DNA from 3 places in the Pantoea sp. SGAir0430 genome. Region 3 is predicted to be linked to each of the others. Evidence: riboswitches for the same ligand, from Rfam matches in the RefSeq annotation. Region 3 holds a riboswitch; each other region holds the start of a gene.
What was found. Region 3 has a riboswitch for thiamine pyrophosphate ahead of thiB (thiamine ABC transporter substrate binding subunit). Riboswitches for the same ligand answer to the same signal wherever they lie in the genome.

Region 1 (5,566 bases), on a different replicon from region 3:
AAAATGCAAAGCCCCTTAAATTTGCCTCCAGGATAAGCACGCTACGCCAGGTATTTGGCGGCTAAACAACAAACAAAGTTAACACTATTACATTCCATTAGAATTAATGGTAATGAGGATTTTGATGGTTTTAAAACGCAGCTTTAATATCGCAGTGGTATTGGTTTTAGCCTTTTCTGTAACGGCTTGTGGCATGTCTCATCGTGGCCGTAATACCGCCATTGGCGCCGGTGTGGGTGCGGTGGGCGGCGCCGTTCTGACCGGCGGCAGCACCTTCGGTACCCTCGGCGGCGCGGCTATCGGCGGCCTGATTGGTCACGAAGTCAGCCGTTAATTTCACCGCTACTCAGGATTTCGCCAGCAGGAATGCTGGCGAAATTTTAAACCACTTCATTCTTAAACCCTTATTCGTCCACTTTTCTTTTTTATCCATCGCCGGATAGCATCGTGTTTTATTTGGCTGCAATGATAAACACACCTAATCGCGATGCGAGATGTAAAACCTCGCCATAAGTATCGGAATCATCAATCAGGCTTAATGATTTATTAAGTGGCGTCAGCATGCCCGGTGAAATTCGATCGCCAAATAACATCACTGCCCGCGCTGAATCATCCTGACGGGATATCCATGAAAGGCCCTGCGCTGATTCACTCTGATGATGCAGAGCGGCTGCCCAGCGTCGGGTGAGGGGATAGTGATGTTTTTCTGTATCGATAAGCTGCTTACGCGTGATACCTAACTTGCGCAATGCGATGCTGCTCAGGTCGATCAGCAGCATATCTTCATTAACTTTAAGACAGGAGTGAAGTTGATAATGTAATTTTTTCTTATCCAGTGTCTTAAGACCGGGTGCGAAAGGCACGTCATGAAATACCGTTTCCATTAATGCGCAGTCTCTGGTCGAACCGCCGTAAAGGGTCGGTATTGGCTGCCCATGTCTGGTTTTTATTGGACTGAAGCGGGCATTCCCTTTCACTCCGGGATTGAACTGGTTGGCGGCATAATGCGACAGATGGACCCGGTGCAGAATGCTTCCTGCTGAAAGCGTAATAAATGACAGCTGAAGTAAAGCGCCTGGCAATGGCGCACCTTCTTCGGCAGTAATAACAGGCAGAGTTGATAAATCATCAGGTTGCGCCGCAGTGCTGCGCTTATCCATGCGTTATTCCTTCCATTTCATCCAGAGCGGCGTCGATGACGCGTTGCGCTTCGGTTAGCAGTAGATCCTGTGGCCGTTTGCCCGCAAGGAAACTGTTATTCGACAGAAACCACAATGCGATAGCCCAACTGTCTTTGTGTCCGGCAAAAATCCTGAGGATTTGAGCCAGTGGTTTAACCGGGCGAAAATGCGTGTCGCGATCCAGGCCATAATCGGGGAAATAATCTATCCCATTGTGATTGATGGCAAATATCTGGCCGCTTTTTTTCCATTTATTCGGCTGAGCGCTCGGATTTGTGGAACTCAACCCTGCCAGTTGCGCCACTTCTGCGGCGCTGAGCCAGTTTCCGCTCTCCAGCACGGCATTGCGCGCCTCTAGTAACATCGCCGCTTCTTTGAGTAAATGAGGCGAAGCTGGCACGCGCGGTAACATCGCACTGGCCAGTTGCTCCAGCGATTCCTGCCGCTGCCGCTGCTGAAAAATTGCAAACATGGATGAAGCGATTGCGGAAAGATTTTCTGACAGGTTGCGCAGCGTCAGCGCATCGCCTGGATGGTCGAAAGTAATGGCAACAACGTGACTGGCATGTGATTTTGACAGCCGACCCTGAATCTCCTGCGGGGTACCTGTCAGTGCAGAAACTCCGGTGTGATCTTTATCGCTAACCATCAGTTAACTCCCGCAAGGTTATTTAGGTTATCTGATTTTAAAGATATCCCGAATAACTTGCAATGGCATTGACGGTGCTGCTTTAAGTAAGCAAGAGGCGAGAGGTAAGAGGGAGCACACTGCAGGAAACGGATTGTTAAAAGTGGGAAAAGCTAACAATCCGTTTGAGGTTAGTCGATCTGTAGCTGATGAATCATCAGGGCGGCGCGGGCGGCTTCTTTGCCTTTTTTAATAAAATGTTCGGTATAGAACGCTTCAATCGCGTCGACCGGCTGAAAATTGTGCGGAGTGAGTGATACCGAAAACACCGGAACATTGGTGGCGAGCTGCACATTCATCAGGCCATCGACGACGGCCTGAGCGACAAAGTCATGGCGATAGATGCCACCGTCGACCACCAGCGCGGCGCAGACAATCGCATCAAATTTGCCGGTTTCGGCCAGGCGTTTAGCCAGCAGCGGCATTTCGAACGCGCCGGGTACGTCATAGCTTGTTAATGTATTTTCGACGCCTTGTTCTGCCAGTTCCTGCTCAAATCCCACCAGCGCGTTGTTCACGATCGCCTGATGCCATCCTGCTTTGATAAAAGCCACACGAAACTTATTCATAATGCTTCCATGATTAGCTGAAAAATTTATAAGTGAATAATAAAAAAGTCTTTTTTATCATCTGCCCACTATCCGTTTGGTATACCATATGTTGCAATTTTGATCCACAACGCGGGCAGTGCGGTTAACGTGCTGCTTGACGCCAGCCAGCGCCTGCAATACAAATAGACGCGTCGGGGGAGTCTCGCCTGAGAGACTGAGAGGCTAATAGCGCACTGCGCGGCTTAGCGACCCTTTGAACCTGACCCAGTTGATACTGGCGTAGGAAGACTGACGGCTCATGTGCAAAGCCGTCTGGCGCAAAGGCGAGCCCGATCGCTGGCGTCGATTCCCTTCACCTGTATCTGCGGGTCTCAGTTATCACTGAGAGGCCGATGTGAATTTCCCAGATTATTTACCGGAACGTTGTTCATGAGCCGCTGGAGCGTGCTCGGTAGCGGCGTGTCCGGGCTTTGTGTTGCCACGCTACTGGCTGAGCGCGGCGAAACCGTCGAGGTCATTGATGATGAAGCGCGTCAGCCTGCCTCGTGGTTTGCCGGTGGCATGCTGGCGCCGTGGTGTGAAGCAGAAAGCGCGCCAGCGGAGGTGATTACCCTCGGCCAGCATGCTGCGGCCTGGTGGCAAACGCGCTTCAGCAGCGTGGTGCATCAGGGTACGTTAGTGCTGGCACCGCCGCGTGATAACCCGGAGTTAAACCGCTTCGCGCGCATGACGACGGCGCATCAATGGGTTGATCCGGCGTCGCTTGAACCGGCGCTGGAAAACCGGTTTGCGCGCGGACTGTTTTTCCCGCGCGAAGCACATCTCGATCCGCGCCGTGCGCTGGCTGAACTGCGTGACAAACTGCTGCAGCGCGGTGTCCGCTTTGATGCGCGCCAGCCATCGGGCCGGATCATCGACTGTCGCGGTATCCATGCCAGAGCGCAGCTCTCCGGCCTGCGCGCGGTGCGTGGGGAAATGCTGATCCTGCAGAGTCATGAGGTGACATTTTCCCGGCCGATTCGTCTGCTCCATCCGCGTTTTCCCTGTTATCTGGTGCCGCGTCGCGACGGCCACTTCATGCTCGGTGCCACCATGATCGAAAGCGACGATGCCAGCGCTATCAGCGCGCGCGCCATGATGGAACTGCTCAGCGCGGCCTACACCCTCCATCCGGCGCTGGCGGAAGCGCGCGTCATCGAAAGCGGCAGCGGTCTGCGTCCGGCATGGCCGGCTAATCTGCCGGAAATCCACTATCACAACGGTATTTTTTATCTTAACGGCATGTATCGTCACGGTTTTCTGCTGGCACCAATGATGGCAGAACAGCTGATGCAGCGCCTGTCCGGGGAGGTTAGCCATGAATATTCAGCTTAACGGCCGCACCATCAGGACTGAGGCCACCAGCCTCAGCGAATTGCTGATCGAACAGCAAATCGATGCGGCCTGTGTTGCCACCGCCTGCAATGGCGATTTTGTGCCGAAAAGTCAGTATGCCAGCCTGCAGTTGCAGGAAGGCTGGCAGCTGGAAGTCCTGTCACCGATGCAGGGAGGCTGAGCGATGTTTTACGATTTCACGCCGCAGTCACGCTTGCTGCTCGGCACCGCAGGCTACCCTTCACCGGCGATTTTGCAGCAGGCGATCGCTGCCTCCGGCAGCGAAATTATCACTGTCAGCCTGCGCCGCGAAGGCACGGCGGGCGCGGCGTTTCGCGAGTTGCTGACCGGCCTGAATGTGCGCGTGCTGCCCAATACCGCTGGCTGCCACACGGTCAAAGAGGCCGTCACCACCGCGCACATGGCGCGCGAGCTGTTTAACACGCCGTGGATCAAGCTGGAAGTGATTGGTCATGCCGACACGCTGCAGCCCGATCCGTTCGCGCTGGTCGAAGCGGCACGCATTCTGTGCGCCGACGGCTTCCAGGTGTTTCCCTACACCACGGAGGATCTGATAGTCGGTGAAAAACTGCTGGCCGCCGGCTGTGAACTGCTGATGCCGTGGGGCGCGCCCATCGGCTCCGGCCAGGGATTGCGAAATATTGACGGGCTGCGGGCGATGCGAGCCTGGTTCAGCGATATTCCACTGATCATTGATGCCGGCATCGGCGCGCCGTCACAGGCAGCGCAGGCGATGGAGATGGGCTTCGATGCCATCCTGCTCAATACCGCCGTGGCGAAAGCGGGCGATCCGGTGGCGATGGCGCGCGCGTTCAGCCAGGCGATCGCCGCCGGGCAGGGCGCGCGCGATGCCGGGCTGATGGAGAAGCGTGATATGGCCGTGGCCTCAACGCCGATCTTCGGCCTCGCTAACCTGAACTAAGGAGCGCGCAATGGAACGCTACCAACGCCAGATGATGCTGCCGGAAATTGGCGTCGTCGGGCAGCAGAAACTGGCTCGCGCCCGCGTGCTGGTAGCCGGTGCCGGTGGGCTGGCCGCCACGCTGCTGCCTCAGCTGACGGGCGCGGGCGTCGGTCAGCTGTGTCTGTACGATGACGATCAGGTCGCGCTGCATAACCTGCATCGCCAGACGCTGTTCACCCTGCAGGATGTGGGGCGCAGCAAAGCTGTGGCGGCGCAGCAGGCTTTGCAGCAGCGTAATCCTGAGGTGCAAATCGAAGCGATGCCCGAGGCGCTGAGCGCCAGCAATATCGCGCAGGCGCTGACGGGGTGCGATCTGGTGATTGATGCCGCCGATAACTTCGCGGTGACTTACCAACTGTCTGATGCCTGTTTCCAGGCAGGCATACCGCTGATTAGCGCCTCGGTGCTGGGTCGTCAGGGCTATGCTGGCGGTTTTTGCGGCGGCGCACCGAGCTACCGTGCGCTGTTTCCGCAGCTGCCCGCCTCCGCAGCTAACTGTAACACCGCTGGCGTGATGGGCCCGGCCGTGGCGGCGCTGGGGGCGATGCAGGCGCAGATGGCGCTCAGCGTACTGCTCTGGCTGCAACCCTCACCGCTCGGCTGCATGGTCAACTGTGACTTCGTCAGCTGGCACTTTCGTTCGTTCCGCTTTGATGCGGCACAGGAACCGGCCCAGCCCGGCGTGCCGTTTATTGATGCTCACCTGTTACAACCCGGAGACTGCATTGTGGAGCTGCGCAGCTGCGAAGAGGCGCCTGCCAGCGTGGCCGATCGGGTTGAGCGCGTA
Region 2 (5,566 bases), 420 kb from region 3:
GTATCGCAGCGGCGAACGCTTGCCCTCGGTGCGTACGCTCAGCATTGAGCACGGTGTCAGCATCAGCACCGTGCAGCAGGCTTATCATCTGCTGGAAGAGAAGCAGCTTATCGTGCCGCAGCCGCGTTCCGGCTATTTTGTCGCTACCCGTAAAGCCACGCCGCCGGTGCCCGCGATGACCCGACCCGTACAGCGTCCGGTTGAGATCACCCAGTGGGAATCGGTGCTGGAGCTGCTGAGCAGCCGCATTAATGGCGACGTGCTGCAGCTGGGCAGCGGCATGCCGGACCTGACCCAGCCGACGCTCAAGCCGCTGTGGAAAATCATGGGCCGCATGGCGCAGAAGCAGGACATTGATCAGCTCAACTACGACAGCCTGCTCGGCGTGGCAGCGCTGCGCGAGCAGATTGCGCGGCTGACAATTGACAGCGGCTGTCAGCTGACGGCGGAAGATATTGTCATCACTACCGGTTGCCATGAAGCGCTGTCGGTGTCGATTCGCGCCGTGTGCGAGCCAGGCGATATCATTGCCGTCGAGTCGCCAGCGTTTCACGGCACCATGCAGACACTGCGCGGTCTGGGCATCCGCGCCATTGAAATCCCTACCGATGCGGTCAGCGGGATCAGTCTTGAGGCGCTGGAGCTGGCGTTTGAGCAGTGGCCAATCAAAGCGGTGGTGGTGGTACCCAACTGTAATAATCCGCTTGGATTTATCATGCCGGAAGCGCGTAAGCGCGCGCTGCTGACGCTGGCGCAGCGCTTTGACGCGGCGATCATTGAAGATGATGTTTACGGCGAGCTGGCGTGGGAGTATCCGCGTCCGATCACCATCAAATCGCTGGATATGGATGGCCGCGTGCTGCTGTGCAGCTCGTTTTCCAAAACCCTGGCGCCCGGCTTGCGCGTGGGCTGGGTCGCGCCGGGACGCTATCGCGATCGCGTACTGCACATGAAATATATTGGCACCGGTTCGACGGCAACGCAGCCGCAGTATGCGGTCGCAGAGTTTATTCGTCAGGGCCATTACCTGCCGCATTTGCGCCGCATGCGCCATGTGTATCAGCGTAACTATGAGACGTTTAGCTGCTGGGTGCGCCACTATTTTCCCTGCGGTATTTGCGTCTCGCGGCCGCAGGGCAGTTTCCTGATGTGGATTGAGCTGCCGGAAGCCTTCGATGCGGTGCGGCTGAATGCGGAACTGCGGGAGCTGAAAATCCAGGTGGCGGTCGGTTCGTTGTTTTCGGCGGCGGGTAAATATCGCAACTGCCTGCGCCTCAATTATGGTCTGCCAATGAATGAGCAAACCGAGCAGGCGATTGCCAGCCTCGGCGCAGCCGTGGAGCGTGCCATGTAGGCCTGCAGTGCGGAAACGCGCCATACTACCTCCCTGACAGAATAACGGTGGAAAGGCAGGGCCGGACAGAGAGTCGGGGAAGCCAGCCCTGGCCCGCTGCAAGCGACAGCGGGCAGGCTCACTTTAGCGATTGTCCCCGGTCGCGCCAGCCCTGACTGCTGCCGTTTGCGCGCCGTATTCGCGGATTTTTAGCGCCGTTGCAGTCAGTTACAACGCTTTTGCGACATGCTCTGGGGATTCTACCAGCGCCAGCAGCTGGCGGGTCGCCGCCTGCCAGTCTTCCGCCTGGATAATCGCGCTGACCACGGCAATGCTGCCGACGCCGGTCGCCAGCACCTCCGGCACGCGTGCCAGCGAAATGCCGCCAATCGCTACGGTGGGAATGTGCTGCAGCCGCGCCAGATGGCGCTTCAGCTCGGCTATGCCCTGCGGCGCAGAGGGCATCTCTTTGGTTTGTGTCGGAAAGATGTGGCCGAGCGCAATATAGGACGGACGCAGCGCCAGCGCGCGATCCAGCTCGGCGTCATCGTGTGTCGACAGACCCAGGCGTAAGCCGGCGTGGCGGATAGCGTCCAGGTCGGCCACATCCAGATCCTCCTGACCAAGATGCACACCATAAGCGTTGTACTTAATCGCTAAGCGCCAGTAATCGTTGATAAACAGCCGCGCGCCGTACTGTTTGCCCAGGGCGATGGCATCGCGTACTGCGGCTTCAATCTGGCGATCATCGCCATCTTTGATGCGCAGCTGGAGGGTGCGCACGCCGGCTGCCAGCAGGCGTTCAATCCACAACACGCTGTCGACAACCGGATAGAGCCCCAGTTTTGGCGCGGTGGCAGGGAAGGCTTCAGTCATCATTTTTCCTCTTTCAGGGCATCGGCGGCGTGATACAGCTCGCCGCCACGGCTACGGAAGGCATCGGACATTTGCGCCATGCCCAGCGCTATCGGCTGGGCTTCAGCCTGCTGGCGGGCGGCAAATTCGCGCACTTCCTGGGTGATTTTCATTGAACAGAATTTGGGGCCGCACATGGAACAGAAGTGGGCCACTTTGCCGGATTCCTGCGGCAGGGTTTCGTCGTGATAGGCCCGCGCGGTATGCGGATCGAGTGCCAGATTAAACTGATCTTCCCAGCGGAACTCGAAGCGAGCTTTCGACATGGCGTTGTCGCGGATCTGCGCGCCGGGATGGCCTTTAGCCAGATCGGCTGCGTGCGCGGCGATCTTGTAGGTAATCAGCCCCTGCTTAACATCCTCTTTATTCGGCAGGCCAAGGTGCTCTTTCGGCGTGACGTAGCACAGCATCGCACAGCCAAACCAGCCGATCATGGCGGCGCCAATCCCGGAGGTAAAATGATCGTAGCCCGGCGCGATATCGGTCGTCAGCGGGCCCAGCGTATAAAACGGCGCTTCATGGCAGTGTTCCAGCTGCTCGGTCATATTGCGGCGGATCATCTGCATCGGCACGTGACCGGGGCCTTCAATCATGACCTGCACATCATATTGCCAGGCGATTTGCGTCAGCTCGCCTAAGGTACGCAGTTCGGCAAACTGGGCTTCGTCGTTGGCGTCCTGAATCGAGCCGGGACGTAAACCATCACCGAGCGATAGCGCGACATCATAGGCGGCGCAGATTTCACAGATTTCGCGGAAATGCTGGTAGAGGAAGTTTTCCTGATGATGTGACAGGCACCACTTCGCCATGATTGAGCCGCCGCGCGACACGATGCCGGTCAGCCGTTGTGCGGTCATCGGCACATAGCGCAGCAGCACGCCCGCGTGAATGGTGAAGTAATCAACGCCCTGCTCAGCCTGTTCCAGCAGGGTATCGCGGAAAATGTCCCAGTTAAGATCTTCTGCGATGCCGTTGACCTTTTCCAGCGCCTGATAGATTGGCACCGTGCCGATCGGCACCGGACTGTTGCGCAAAATCCACTCGCGCGTTTCATGGATATAGCGGCCGGTCGACAGATCCATCACGGTATCTGCCCCCCAGCGCGTGGCCCACACCAGTTTTTCCACTTCCTCTTCAATCGACGAACTTACCGCCGAGTTGCCGATGTTGGCGTTGACTTTCACCAGAAAATTGCGGCCGATGATCATCGGCTCCGATTCCGGGTGATTGATGTTGGCAGGAATGATGGCGCGGCCGCTGGCCACTTCAGCGCGCACGAATTCGGCGCTGATATTCTCCGGCAGCTGCGCACCAAAGCCGTGACCGGCGTGCTGCTGTAATAGCGTTGCACTGCGGATACGCTCACGTCCCATGTTTTCGCGCAGCGCGATGAACTCCATCTCCGGCGTGATAATGCCCTGACGCGCATAGTGCAGCTGCGTGACGCGGCGACCCGCTTTGGCCCGGCGCGGCAGCGGCAGGTGTTCAAAACGCAGATGATCCAGCCCGTCATCCGCCAGCCGCTGCTGACTGTAGCTTGAGCTGAGTGCGCTGATGGTTTCGCTGTCGTTGCGTTCGGCGATCCAGCCGGCGCGCAATTTTGCCAGACCCTGATGCACGTTGATGGTCGCGTGGGGATCGCCATAGGCACCGGCAGTGTCATACACCGGCACCGGTTCATTTTCTGCGTATTGCGGATGATCTTTGCTGCCGCCGGTGTGCGTCGGGCTGAGCTGAATTTCGCGCATCGGGACGCGGATATCCGCGCGGCTGCCGCTGATCCAGATCCGTTTGGAGTTAGGGAAGGCGGTTCCCTGGAGCGAATCGATAAATTTTTGCGCCTGCGCGCGTTGTTCACGACGTGAGGTTTTAGCATCAGACATAGCAAGTTTCCTGAAAACAAGGGGAAGCTGCTTGTCCGGAGTCCGGAAGGAGTAACAGAAACGGTGCCGGGCGCCTGACTGCACCGTGCTGATCACATCTACTCTTGTTCCCTTCGCAGGTACTAACCTGATCAGGTTCCGCGGATCCCGAATTAACGGTCTCAGCCCCTAAGGGCACTCCGACAAGTTTACGTTTTACGCGATAAGCGACTTTACTGACTGCTGCACGCTGCGCTTATATCGCAAAGTTTGATTGTGGATTGTCGTTAAAAAGACAATAAAAAAGCCCATTCAGCATAAAAGGGCTTTTCCAGAATAACAAGTCTTTTACAACTGCAGCGGTTCAGGCCGGACGAGCAATGGTGCTGTCGTTGGCCACCGGCGGGCGCGCCAGCTGGTTATCCCAGGCGAGCTGAATCAGTTTGTCTTCCAGCGTAAAGCGTGACTCCAGCGCTTCGCCCACTTCTGACAGCGCCTGCTGGAAATCCACGCAGTTGTCGTCATTAATGGCCTGCTGCAGATGGCTGTCATACAGTTGCATCAGCCGTTCAGTATTGCCTTCCAGCGCCGGATAGATCTGCGCCGCCGCAATCATCGGGCTGTCGCCGGACATCTCGCTGATGATGCGCTCGTAAACGCTGAAGTGGCCGGTAGAGAGATAGTCCACCAGACGATGGCAAAACGCATCCAGCGCCTGTTCATCCAGCGCGGTCAGCGCTTCTTTGTTCGGCTTCATGCCAATTAACTCGTAATAGGTGACGAGCAGCTGTCGACGGGCGCGCAACCATGAGTCGACTAATTCATTACCGCCACCTACACGCTCGGTCAGGTTATCTAACTGGGTAAGCATACGGGGCTCCAGGTGAGTTATAGTTGTTTATTACACACTTAACATCAGGATTTCAGCGTGCCATTTGACGCTAAGGACAACGATTAAGATGCAACGTGAGATCTCAAGCGTAGACGCTGGCTGGTGGATTGTCAGCTCCGCGCAGAAACTTTGGTTGCCGCAAGGCGAGTTGCCGCATGGCTTATCCGGCGAGTTTGGCCTGACCGGCAGCAGCGGCAGAGTGATTGGCGAGTGGCAGGGCGAAAACGTCTGGCTGGTATGCGAAGCGCGTCCGGACAATATGGCCTCGGTGCGCCAGCTGATTGACGAAGATGTCGGTCTGTTTCAGCTCGCCGGGCGCGGCGTGCAGCTGGCTGAGTTCTACCGTTCGCATCGCTGGTGCGGCTATTGCGGCCATGAAATGCAGCACAGCAAGCGCGAATTTGCCTGCCTGTGCAGCCACTGCCGCGAGCGCTACTATCCGCAAATCGCCCCCTGCATCATTGTGGCGATTCGTCGCGGTGAGGAGATCCTGCTGGCAAACCATGCACGCCATCGCAACAGCATCTACACCGTGCTGGCCGGTTTTGTCGAAGTCGGTGAAAC
Region 3 (5,566 bases):
AAGTGTTCTTCGCTTAACACGGCTGGACGCCAAGGATGGCGGCCGCCGGGCTCTCGCCGCGCAGCAGGCTGGCGGTGCTGCCATCCCAGTACACCCGACCGTCAACAATCACCAGGCTGCGTGACGCAATCTGCTGCGCATCTTCCAGACTGTGCGACACCATCAGCAGCGTGATAGTGCGTGCCTCGCATACCGCGCGCACCAGCTGCAGCATCTCGCTGCGCAGCGCCGGATCGAGTGCCGAAAACGGTTCATCCAGCAGCAGTACCGGCTGATTACGCAGCAGGCAGCGCGCCAGCGCCACGCGCTGGCGCTGACCGCCGGAGAGCTGGCCGGGCAGACGCGTCAGCATCGATTCCAGCCCGGTTTGCTCCGCAATCTGCTGTACCTGCTGCTGCTGTTGGCGCGTCAGCTTCAGGCCGGGATGCAGGCCCAGCCCCAGATTTTGCTGCACCGTCAGGTGCGGAAACAGATTGTTCTCATGAAACAGCATCGATACCGGTCGCGCGGAAGGCACGCTGCGGGTGTGGTCGACGCCATCGATCAGCAGGCTGCCCTGACTCACCGGCAGAAAGCCGCCGAGCAGGCTCAGCAGGGTACTTTTGCCCGCGCCGCTCGGGCCGAGAATGGCGAGACGTTCACCAGCCTGTGCGCTAAAGCTGAAGCGCATCGGCAGATGCTGGTAGAGATAAGTAAGGTTATTCAGTGTCAGCATGGCGACCCGGTAATTTTTCCATCAGCGTAAACAGCAGCAGGCATAACAGCAGCAGTAGCAGCGCGGTCACCGCGCCATCGGCACCGCGATAGGCGCCAATCTGCTGGAACAGATAAAACGGCAGGGTGCGGAAATCGGCGCTGCCGAACAGCGCCACCACGCCGAAATCCCCAATCGATAGCACGCAGGCAAAGGCCAGCGCCTGTGCCAGCGGACGTTTCAGCGCCCGCAGTTCAATCAGCCGCAGGCGAGTAAACCCACTGATGCCCAGCGAGGCGCACAGCTGAGCGTAGCGCGCGCTGAGATCGCGCATCGGATTTTCCAGCACTTTCATGGCGTAGGGGATGGCGATCAGCGCGTTGGTAAAGATCACCAGCGCATCGGCACGCTGCGGCAGGCCAACGGTGGCGTTGAACAGCAGGAAGAACCCACTCGCCAGCACGATGCCCGGCATCGCCAGAATCAGCATCCCGCTGAGTTCCATGGCCTGCGCGGCGAAGCGCTGCTGACGCTGGCGCAGTTCGCGACTGCTCCACAGCAGCATCATGGTCAGCAGCACGCACAGCACACCGGCACCGAGTGCGATACGCAGCGACGTCCACGTGGCCTGCCACAGCGCGGGCTGTTGCAGCGCGCCGGCAATGCCGCCGCGTAAGCCGTCGACCAGCACCGCCGCCAGCGGTGGCAGCAGTAACAGCAGCGCCAGCGTAATCAGCAGCGTATCCGCGACGCGTGCGCGCCAGGAATCCTGCGGATCGCGCCAGCCGCGCACCGTCTGGCTACCGGCCGGAATCGCTTTACTGAAGCGCTGGCTAAGCAGCACCAGCAGCAGACAGCAGCCGAGCTGCAACAGTGCCAGCAGCGCGGCGCGGCCGGGATCGTAATCAAAGCTAAGCGCCTGATAAATGGCCAGCTCCAGCGTGGTGGCCTGCGGACCGCCGCCCAGTGCCAGCACGGTGGCAAAACTGGCGAAGCACAGCATAAAGATCAGCGCTGCCGTTGGCAGCAGCGGACGGCGCAGCCACGGCCACTCCAGCAGGCGAAACAGCGACCAGCCGCGCAGACCGAGCTGAGCCGCCAGCTGGCGCTGCTCGCCAGGAATGCTCTCCAGCGCCTGCAGCAGCATGCGCGTCGCCAGCGGCAGATTGAAAAACACGTGCGCCAGCAAAATGCCCTGCAGGCCATAGGGCGAGAAGTGATAGTCGATACCGACTGTGGCACACAGCTGCGCCAGCCAGCCGCTGCGCCCATAGACGCTCAGCAGACCGAATACGGCGACCAGCACCGGCAGCACCAGCGTCATGGCGCACAGGCGCAACAGCAGGGTGCGGCCGGTAAAACGGCGGCGATAGAGCGCGCGGGCCAGCAGAATGGCTGGCAGCACCGAGAGCAGCGCTGACAGCAGCGCCTGTTCAAAGGAGAACGCCAGCACATGGTGCAGATAGCTATCGCTGAGCAGCGCGCGCCAGTCGGTGGCCGGCGCGGCGAGCAGCAGGGCACCGAGCGCCAGCAGCGCGACCGCACACAATAGCAGTGCGCTAAGCGCTCCGGGCAGCAGCCAGCCGGGCATCAGCGGCTGACGGCGCGCTGCCACGCACTAATCCACGCCGCGCGATGGTCAGCCACCTCTGTCGGGGTGTATTGCAGCGCATTCGCGGGCACCGGTAACGCCTGATAACCGGCGGGTAAATCGCTTTTGATCACCGGATACATCCAGTTGCCGGTAGGAATGGTGCTCTGAAACGCTGGCGACACCATAAACTGCATGAATTGCTGCGCCAGCTGCGGCTGTTTGCTGCTGGCGAGTTGCGCGCCCACTTCTACCTGCAGATAGTGGCCTTCGCTGAACGGCGCGGCGGCGTAGTTATCCTTTTTCTCTTCAATAATGTGGTAAGCCGGCGAGGTGGTGTAGCTCAGCACCAGATCGCTTTCGCCTTTGAGGAACAGACCATAAGCTTCGCTCCAGCCTTTGGTGACGGTCACGGTTTTGCTGGCCAGCTTCTGCCAGGCCGCCGGCGCATCATCGCCGTACACTTTCTGCATCCACAGCAGCAGACCGAGCCCCGGCGTGCTGGTGCGCGGATCTTCATAAATCACCCGCCATTTTTCCGGGCTTTCGACCAGCTCCTTCAGGCTGTGCGGCGGATTCTTCAGCTTGTTTTTGTCGTAAACGAACGCAAAGTAGCCGTAATCAAACGGGATAAAAGTGTCACTGTGCCAGCCGTCCGGCAGCTGTAGTGCACGAGTATCCACCGTGCTTTTGCTGAACAGGCCGGTTTTTTCCGCCGCCTGAATCAGGTTGTTGTCCAGCCCCAGCACCACGTCGGCCTTGCTGTTCTTTCCTTCCATGCGCAGGCGATTAAGCAGCGATACGCCATCTTCCAGCGCCACATAGTTCAGCTCACAGCCGCACCGGGCCTCAAAGGCTTTTTTCACTGCAGGACCGGGGCCCCAGTCGGCGGCGAACGAGTCGTAGGTATACACGGTGAGGACGGGTTTGGCCGCCAGAGCCGGCGCAGCGATCAGCAGCAACAGGGGCAGAACTTTATTTAACACTTTGCGTTCCTTAAGGGGAAGGTAAGGTTGCGTCGCAAAGGATCTGAGGGCGGAGCATCTCAAATCCCTACGCCGGTACGAGCCGGATCAGGTTCGACGGGTCTCTCTCAGCCAGTTAACCGGCACCCCGTTGAGAACGACATATTCTAGACATTTACATGACAACGCGAAAGGTTCACCTGCCGGTCGTGTTGTCTCATGCTGCCCTTTTTACAGCTCCGGCGGGGCGAACCAGGCGGACTTGAAGTCAAACCAGCCGAGCGTGTTCAGCCGCACGCCACGCATGCTGCGCTGGCCCTCCAGCAGCAGCCAGTGATGAAACAGCGGATGCAGATAGTCGCTGTTTACCAGCTGTTTGCTCCACTCCGCCAGCGGCAGCGCTTTCTCACGCCAGCGCGCGGCGTCGGCCTGCCAGTCCAGCGGGATACAGTGATGCATCAGCGGTAGCTCGTAGAGCTGAGCGAACAGGGCGTAGTCGAGCGGCAGGGTAAAGTTGACGCTGCCCAGCCAGATGTCACTCTCGCCCGCGCCGTCGAACCAGCTTTCGTAGCTCACTTCGCGGGTAATCAGCTCGACGCCCTGCTGCGCCAGCAGCGGCCGTAGCGCATTGGCGATGCCCTCGTGTTCGACGTGGTGGCTGTACCAGCTGAGCGTCAGCTGGGTCACGCCGTCGGGCTTGTGGGCTGGGGTGATATCGCGCCGATGGTGCCAGCGCGGCAGCAGACCATAAGCCGGGAACCAGTAGCGCTGATAGCCGACGCCGGCATGATTGAGCAGCGCGATAGGGTTAAGCAGATCGCTCACCCAGCGGCGGAAACCGGCATCGCGCCCGCGTTCAGAGCGCTGATCGAACAGCAGAAAATAGCAGCCCTCTTCGAGACGACTCTCTTCCGATTTTTCGTCGTCGTTTTCGCCTTCCAGTTTTACACCGGCGTAGACCAGCTCATCGCTGATCTCCGGCAGCACCCAGATCGAGACATCATCAATCAGCGCGCGGTAGCCGAAGTAGTCATCAAACGCGGCGATTTTCAGCTGGGTTTGCTGATTGCGCACCACGCTGTACGGACCGGTGCCAATGGGCTGACGGGCGAAGTGGCGCAGCGTCGGCCACTCACGCGGCAGAATCATGGCGCTGACGCTGGCCAGCAGCCACGGCAGCCAGCAGTCCGGCTGGCTGAGATGGATATCCAGCGTCCACGGCGCCGGCGAGTGCAGTTGGTCGATATGCGAAAACAGCGGCTGGCTGCGCACCCGTTCCAGCGAGGCGATGACATCCTCCATCTCCAGCTCGCGACCATGATGAAAGCGGATTGCCGGCCGCAGGAAGAAGCGCCAGTGCAGCGGAGAGGTTTGCTGCCAGTGATGGGCAATGTCGGCGGCGATTTCCCCCTTTTCCTCATTTATACGCGTCAGGCCGCTGAATATCTGTCGCGCCAGATGGGTTTCTGAACGGCGCAGCGGCGAGCCGGGCAGCAGGTTAGGCAGGGGCCGGTAGTAGAGCACGCGCAGAATATGCTTGCCCTGGCGAAAGCTGCGGCCAAGGTGCGCGGCAATCATCTGCCGCACCTGGTTTTTATCGCCCACCAGCTGCACCAACTGGTCGATGCGATCCTGCTCCAGCAGGTCTTCGGCGCGCTGCTGCTGTAGCGCCAGTCCGGTATAGCAGAAGCTCAGCAGCGAGCGTTTACCGCGACCGGCTTCAGCCTGCCAGATCAGCCAGCCCGCCGCCTGCATGGCGTTCAGCAGGTTACGCATGTGGCGGCGTGAGCAGTGCAGCAGTTCAGCCAGCTCGCTCAGCGTGGTTTCCTGATCCTGGCCCTGACAGTGTTGCCACAGGCGAATGAATTGCTGTTGCAGACGCGCAGAGGACATAAAAGGGGAACTCCTTCTCGACTTCGCTCAGTTTTTCCTGCCCCATATTAGAGGCATACTGGCGGGCAATGGAAGAGCGGGAGGCATTCAGCAATGAATGGCGCTCTGCCAGCGGTTCCGCCGACGTGGAACCTTTTCTGAGTAGGGTGCAATTTCACCGCCAGCGGAGTTTTTCTCTGCTGGCTTTTTTCGTTTTGCTGTGGAATCTTCTACGCTGTTTTTTCCCGGTCTTTTTCCTCAAAGGGATTTCTGCATGAAATCGCTGTTACCGCGGCCGCGCCGCCTGAATCCGGTTTACCTCTCCTTTATGGCGGTGTCGTTTATGGTCGGCGTGGCGGGGGCGTTACAGGCGCCAACGCTCAGCCTGTTTTTGACGCGCGAGGTGCAGGTGCGGCCGTTCTGGGTCGGCCTGTTCTTTACCAT

Region 1: linked by a shared signal. The riboswitch ahead of E7738_RS20115 (FAD-dependent oxidoreductase) and the one ahead of thiB (thiamine ABC transporter substrate binding subunit) in region 3 are both predicted to bind thiamine pyrophosphate.
Region 2: linked by a shared signal. The riboswitch ahead of thiC (phosphomethylpyrimidine synthase ThiC) and the one ahead of thiB (thiamine ABC transporter substrate binding subunit) in region 3 are both predicted to bind thiamine pyrophosphate.

What each region holds. Positions count from the first base shown of each region.
Region 1 is NZ_CP039428.1:250,049-255,614, reverse strand. Features, by position in the region: gene E7738_RS20135 (glycine zipper 2TM domain-containing protein) at 125-334, shown strand; gene E7738_RS20130 (RES family NAD+ phosphorylase) at 453-1,160, opposite strand; gene E7738_RS20125 (hypothetical protein) at 1,153-1,830, opposite strand; gene E7738_RS20120 (6,7-dimethyl-8-ribityllumazine synthase) at 2,001-2,438, opposite strand; TPP riboswitch at 2,604-2,723, shown strand; gene E7738_RS20115 (FAD-dependent oxidoreductase) at 2,850-3,794, shown strand; gene thiS (sulfur carrier protein ThiS) at 3,778-3,975, shown strand; gene E7738_RS20105 (thiazole synthase) at 3,979-4,737, shown strand; gene E7738_RS20100 (HesA/MoeB/ThiF family protein) at 4,748-5,566, shown strand, end outside.
Region 2 is NZ_CP039427.1:2,673,212-2,678,777, reverse strand. Features, by position in the region: gene E7738_RS12730 (aminotransferase-like domain-containing protein) at 1-1,354, shown strand, start outside; gene thiE (thiamine phosphate synthase) at 1,562-2,209, opposite strand; gene thiC (phosphomethylpyrimidine synthase ThiC) at 2,209-4,131, opposite strand; TPP riboswitch at 4,223-4,323, opposite strand; gene E7738_RS12715 (Rsd/AlgQ family anti-sigma factor) at 4,475-4,981, opposite strand; gene nudC (NAD(+) diphosphatase) at 5,070-5,566, shown strand, end outside.
Region 3 is NZ_CP039427.1:2,252,678-2,258,243, reverse strand. Features, by position in the region: gene E7738_RS10895 (DedA family protein) at 1-17, shown strand, start outside; gene thiQ (thiamine ABC transporter ATP-binding protein ThiQ) at 14-715, opposite strand; gene thiP (thiamine/thiamine pyrophosphate ABC transporter permease ThiP) at 699-2,309, opposite strand; gene thiB (thiamine ABC transporter substrate binding subunit) at 2,285-3,271, opposite strand; TPP riboswitch at 3,318-3,411, opposite strand; gene sgrR (HTH-type transcriptional regulator SgrR) at 3,482-5,143, opposite strand; gene E7738_RS10870 (MFS transporter) at 5,397-5,566, shown strand, end outside.